Regions from separate parts of the Streptomyces sp. NPDC101393 genome, predicted to be linked through region 1. Evidence: riboswitches for the same ligand, from Rfam matches in the RefSeq annotation. Region 1 holds a riboswitch; the other holds the start of a gene.
What was found. Region 1 has a riboswitch for cobalamin ahead of ACIRQ7_RS06085 (ABC transporter substrate-binding protein). Riboswitches for the same ligand answer to the same signal wherever they lie in the genome.
Positions count from the first base shown of each region.

Region 2: it holds a riboswitch for cobalamin, as region 1 does, so the genes downstream of both, ACIRQ7_RS14480 (HoxN/HupN/NixA family nickel/cobalt transporter) here and ACIRQ7_RS06085 (ABC transporter substrate-binding protein) in region 1, are expected to answer to the same signal.

Region 1 is NZ_JBIWNU010000002.1:96,444-99,590, reverse strand. It holds gene xdhB (xanthine dehydrogenase molybdopterin binding subunit) at 1-532, shown strand, start outside; gene xdhC (xanthine dehydrogenase accessory protein XdhC) at 534-1,343, shown strand; cobalamin riboswitch at 1,478-1,606, shown strand; gene ACIRQ7_RS06085 (ABC transporter substrate-binding protein) at 1,656-3,147, shown strand, end outside; partial or broken gene ACIRQ7_RS06080 (hypothetical protein) at 3,142-3,147, shown strand, end outside.
Region 2 is NZ_JBIWNU010000004.1:226,471-229,617, reverse strand. It holds gene ACIRQ7_RS14490 (MarR family winged helix-turn-helix transcriptional regulator) at 1-577, shown strand, start outside; gene ACIRQ7_RS14485 (alpha/beta fold hydrolase) at 574-1,422, shown strand; cobalamin riboswitch at 1,489-1,703, shown strand; gene ACIRQ7_RS14480 (HoxN/HupN/NixA family nickel/cobalt transporter) at 1,734-2,855, shown strand; gene ACIRQ7_RS14475 (DoxX family protein) at 2,959-3,147, opposite strand, start outside.

The sequences.
Region 1 (3,147 bases):
TGTCGGCGACAGCCTGTCCCCGATGATCGACATCGGTCAGGTGGAAGGCGGGTTCGTGCAGGGGGCGGGCTGGCTGACGCTTGAGGACATGCGCTGGGACTCCAGTGACGGGCCGCACCGCGGCCGGCTGCTGACCCAGGCCGCGAGCACCTACAAGCTGCCGAGCTTTTCGGAGATGCCCGAGGAATTCCACGTCACCCTTCTGGAGAACGCCACCGAGGAGGGCTCGGTATACGGGTCCAAGGCGGTGGGTGAGCCTCCGCTGATGCTGGCGTTCTCGGTGCGAGAGGCGTTGCGGCAGGCCGCCGGCGCGTTCGGGCCTAAGGGGGCCGGCATCGAGTTGGCCTCACCCGCGACACCGGAGGCGGTGTACTGGGCGATCCAGCAGGCCCGCCGGAACGGTGCCTCCCCGAACGGTCACGCCCGTAACGGGGCTGCCGCCAACGGCCACGGCGGCGACGGCCACGCCGGAAACGGGAACGCTGCCAACGGCACGATCCGGAGCAACGCCACAGCATTGAACGGTGCCTGACATGACGTGGGTCGACGCGGTCACACGGTTGCGGGCACGCCGGGAGGCCGGCGTGCTGGTGACCGTCGCGACCGTGCGCGGCCACGCCCCACGCGACGCAGGAGCGAAACTGGTGGTGGGGCAGACCGAGACGTGGGGTTCGATCGGTGGCGGCAATATCGAGGCCGTCGCGATCGATCGGGCCCGGGGAATGATCGGCGCGTCCAAGCCGGAACCGGAACTGATCGATTTCGCCCTGAACGACAAGGTGACCAACGAGCACGGCGTGCAGTGCTGCGGCGGCGCGGTCTCGGTGCTGCTCGAACCGCTGCCGGTGGTGAGGGCGGTGGCGATCTTCGGCGTCGGGCACGTAGGGCTGGAACTGGCACGCATCCTGGCACGTCAGGACCTCGACCTCCATCTGGTCGACACCCGCGCCGACATCCTCACCGAGGAGCGGCTCGACGTGCTGGCGGACGCGGTGGCGCAGGTGCATGTGCATCACACGCCGCTGCTGCCCGAGGAGGTGCTGGAGGAGTTGCCGCACGGCACCCACATCCTGATCATGACCCATGATCATGCCGAGGACGCCGCGCTGTGCGACGCCGCCTTGCGGACCACCCATCTCGGCTCCCTCGGGCTGATCGGGTCGGAGGCCAAGTGGGTGCGGTTCCGCAAACGCCTCGCCACCGAGGGCGGCCACGGCGAGGCCACCATCGACCGGATCAAGACCCCGATCGGGCTGGCCACCCTGACGGGCAAGGAACCCGCGACCATTGCCGTGAGCGTCGCCGCCGATTTGCTGCGCACCTTCGAAACCGAGGGGGACTGACACTCCCACCGGATCGACAGGGCGCCCCGCACGCGTGCGAACGCACCGTGCGGGGCGCCCTGTCGGCGTGACCGAGCCCCTGGACCCGGCGCCCGCCGCCTCGTGCGCCACAATGAGTGCACGAGGCGACGGGGACCAGGAAGCCGGTGCGATTCCGGCGCGGTCCCGCCACTGTGACCGGGGAGCTGTCCTCCTGCATGCCACTGTCCGCAGCCGCGGGTGGGAAGGCGGAGGCCGGCAACGATCCGGGAGCCAGGAGACTGACCCGTCGCCGGTCCGATGGCAGGGGCGAGGAAACCCCGGAGAGGATCGATGGTGACGACGCATGCCCGGACGGAGCCGGTGCACCGGCCCGAACCCGGCAACCGGCCGGAACCCGGAAGACGGATGGTGCTGGCCGCCGGAGGCGCCCTGGCGCTGACCTCGCCCGGCCTGCTCGCCGGCTGCGGCGGGGACGCGAGGGACGGGGGCGGCGGCGACCGGTTCCGCGCCGCGTTCACGGCCGGCGGCTCCCAGGAGACCCTCGACCCCCACGTCGCGCCGAACTTCGTCGACCAGGCCCGCGCCAAGGCCCTCTACGACACGCTCGGCACGTACGCGGACGACATGTCCGTCCGCGAGCGGCTCGCGGAATCCTGGGAGGGCGACGCCTCCGGCACCCGGTGGCACATACGTCTGCGCACGGCGGAGTTCCACGACGGCAGACCGGTGACCGCACGGGACGTCCTCTACAGCTACCGCCGCGCTGCCGACCCCGACACCGGTTCCCCCTCGCAGCAACTGCTCTCCGCGATCGACTTCGAGGCGAGCAAGGCCGACGGCCAACGGTCCGTCGTCTTCGTGCTGAAGGCGCCGAACTTCGAGTTCCCCACCGTCTTCGCCGGCCCCGGCACGGAGATCATCCCCGACGGTACGAAGGACTTCCGCAAGCCCGTCGGCTCCGGCCCCTTCAGCTACGTGTCGTTCACACCCGGCGGGACCGCCCGCTACCGGCGCTGGGCGGACCACTGGGACGGTGCCCCGCACATCGCCGAGCTGGAGATCGTCCCGGCGAACGAGGAGTCGGCGCGACTCAACGCGCTGCTCTCCGGACAGGTCCACTACGCCGCCGACATGGCCGGCGCCTCGGTGGACCGGCTGCAGCAGAAGGGCTCGACGCGGCTGCTGACCGCCAAACGGGCCACCGCCCAGCAGCTGTTGCTGCGCGCCGGCCGCAAGCCCTTCGACGACCCGCGGCTGGTGCGGGCCGTGCAGCTCGGGCTCGACCGGAAGGCGCTGGTGCGCGTCGCCCTCGCCGGGCACGGCGAGCCGGGGAACGACCTGTTCGGCATGGGCCTGCGCGGCTACCCCGACGGCCTGAAGCCCCGCGTGCGCGATGTCGAAAGGGCCCGGAAGCTCGTGAAGGAGGCCGGCGCGGACGGGTGGGAGATCACCGTGGAGACCAGTGCGGTCGACGCCGCCTGGGAGCCGGCCGCGGACCTGATGGCGCGGCAACTACGCGAGGTGGGGCTGAAGTTGACCGCCAACACCCGGGCCGCCAGCACGTATTTCAGTGAGATCAAGACGCACGGGGTCGCCGCCTTCAACACCAGCTCCACGCTGCCCGTCTCCGACTTCCTCCAGCAGCGGGTCCGCGGCGGAGCCGCCCGCAACCAGACGCAGTACGCCTCGAAGGAGTTCGACACGCTGCTGGAGCGCGCCCGCACCACCCGCGACGAGCGGGACCGGCTGGCCTTGCTCACCCGCGCCCAGAAGATCGCCCGGGACGGGTCCGGGCTCCTGGTGTGGGCGTTCTCCGATGCCA
Region 2 (3,147 bases), on a different contig from region 1:
CCGACGCCTGTGGCCGCTGCACCGCACGGTCGTGCGCGCGGTGGAGCGCGAACTGGTCGGCACGGGCATGACGGCCGGCGAACACGCCTTGCTGGACGCCCTACGCACCGAAGGCCCGCGCACGGTGCCGCAGTTGGCGCGCAGCCTGGGCCTCGACCGGCAGCCGGTGCAGCGCTGGGTGAACCACGCGGCGGAACTGGGCCTGGTGGTGACGGCCCCCAATCCGGCACACCGGCGCTCGTCGCTGATTCAGCTCACGAGCGAGGGTTCGGCGGTGATGCGCGGCATTCCGGGATTCGAGCCGGCGACGCTGCGCCGCGTACTGGCCGACCTCTCCGCCGCCGACGTCACCACCGCACTGCGCGTACTCGACCGACTCGGCGAGGAATTCCGGCACCTGGCGAACGGCTCGCACGTTCCCACGGAGGAACCCGGCAGTCCAGACAACCTGGACAGCCCCCCAACCCCGAAGCCCCACCCGATTCCGCCCCATCCACCACATCCGAACCACCTACCGGATGCACCGGCCCTGCCGGACATACCGGATCCGCCACACGAAGGACGACACAGAGAATGACCCCGAGCATCAGCGACTGGTCCGAGATCGACAACGGCATCGTGCCGATCGACGACGGCGAGCTGTTCTACGAAGCGGCCGGCTCCGGCCCCGCGGTGGTGCTGGTGCACGGCGGCATGCTCGACCAGCACATGTGGGACGAGCAGTTCGCCTGGCTGGTGAATTCCGGCCTCCGCGCCGTCCGCTACGACACCCGGGGCCACGGCCTCTCCTCCAGCGTGTCCGGTGACTACGCCAACCACGACGACCTACGGACCCTGCTGGACGCCCTCGACATCCCGAGCGCCGTCCTCGTCGGCCTCTCGCACGGCGCCCGCATCGCACTGGACACCGCTCTCGCCCACCCGGACCGCGTGACGGCCCTCGCGCTGGCCTCCCCCGGTATCAGCGGTCGCGCCTTCAGCGACCCGTTCGTCCTGGAGCACATCAGGCACCAGGTGGCGGCGATCGGCGAACCGGACGGCGTGGAGCGCTACGTCGAGCACTTCCTACGGATGTGGGTGGACGGACCGCACCGCGAGCCCGGCGCGGTGCACCCCGGGATGCGCGAGCGGATGCGCGCCTCCGCCGAGGCCAACGCCGAGGTGCATGCGGACGGCCTGGGGGCCGGCATCGCTCTGGAGGTCGGGGCCATCCACCGCCTCGGCGAGATCCGGGTGCCGACCGTCGTCCTCGACGGCGACCTCGACAGCACGGACATCTCGTCCAACGCCCATGCGATCACCCTCGCCGTCCCCGGCGCCCGCAGGGTCCGCATACCGAGCGCCGCCCATATGGTCAATCTGGAGAACACCGCACTCTTCGACCAGGAGTTGCACGCCTTCCTGTCCTCCCTGGACTACTGACCTGCGGTCCGCCCCACCCCCAGGAGGGCACATAAGGGGGCATCTGCTGCGCTCCCGGGCCGACGGTTAGAGTGGCCGGGCCGTGGTGTTCGGGAAGACCGGTGACGGACCTTGTGGTCCCAGGCCGGAGCGGCCCTCGCCACTGTGATCGGGGAGTTTCCGGCCCCATGCGCCCGCGCCTCCACGCAGGCGACGCCACTGACCGCAGCCCGCGGCCGGGAAGGCGGGCCGGACGCGTGCACCCGTAAGCCAGGAGACCGGCCACGGCATCTCACGAACTGATTCCACGAGGTGCTGGAGCTGACCGCCGGATGGCCGTGTCCACCGATACCCCCCAACCCGCAGATACCGCTGCCCCGACCCCCGCGTTCCGTTGGCGCCGGCAGGACACGGTCCGCACCGCGGGCCTGATGGCCGTCATAGCCGGCCTGCACATCGTCGCCTTCGGTGTGCTCTTCCTCCTCGTGGTCCCCCACCACTACGCCGTGGGAAGCCAGGTGTTCGGCGTGGGCCTGGGCGTCACCGCGTACACCCTCGGCATGCGCCACGCCTTCGACGCCGACCACATCGCCGCGATCGACAACACCACACGCAAGCTGATGGCCGACGGCAAGCGACCGGTCTCGGTGGGCTTCTGGTTCGCCCTCGGCCATTCCAGCGTGGTCGTCGCGATGGCCGCCCTGGTCGCCGGCGGAGCCCAGCTCGCCGGCACGCTCCTCAACGACGAATCCCGTACCCACCAGGTCCTCGGCACCGTGGGCACCACCGTCTCGGGAACGTTCCTCTACCTCATCGCCGCCCTCAACCTCGTCGCACTGGCGGGGATCTGGCGGGTCTTCCGCGGTATGCGCGACGGCCGCTTCGACGAGACCGAGCTGGAGCAGCAGCTCGACTCCCGCGGCTTCATGAACCGCGTCCTGGGACGGTTCACCCGGTCCATCACCCGCCCCGGCCAGATGTTCCCGCTCGGTTTCCTCTTCGGCCTCGGCTTCGACACCGCCACCGAAGTGACCCTGATGGTGATGGCGGGCAGCGGTGCCGCGGCCGGGCTCCCCTGGTACGCCATCCTGTGCCTGCCGTTGCTCTTCGCCGCCGGCATGAGCCTGTTCGACACCCTGGACGGCACGTTCATGAACTTCGCCTACCAGTGGGCGTTCTCCAACCCGGTGCGCAAGGTCTACTACAACCTCACCATCACCGGCCTGTCGATCGCCGTCGCCTTCTTCATCGGCACCATCGAGCTGGTGACCGTCCTGCACGACAAGCTCGGTCTCCATGACCCGCTGACCGGCTGGATCTCCGCCCTCGACCTCGACAACGTCGGCTTCATCATCGTCGGCCTGTTCGTGGTCGTGTGGGCGGCGGCGCTCGCCTACTGGCGCCTCTCCGGCGTCGAACAACGCTGGGCAGCCCGCACGTCAGCGAAACCCTGAGGCCTCACCACCCGCCCACGGACGCCCCGTTCACCGCCCCGGCGAACGGGGCGTCCGACGTCAGGCACCTCACCCCTACCGCCCACTCCCCCTCCCCCTTCTCCTACTTCCGGACCAGCAGCACGATCCCGGCCACCACCAGCGCGAGGACCACCGCAGCCACGCCGTGGGCGAGCCGCTGCGCGCGCAGCACGGGCAGGAACCGGTCAACGGCGCACCGGCCGGGCCCCGTCAGCGCCAGTGCCGCCGCACCGGCAGTCAGCAGCAGCTCGTACTCCACTCCCTTGGGCGC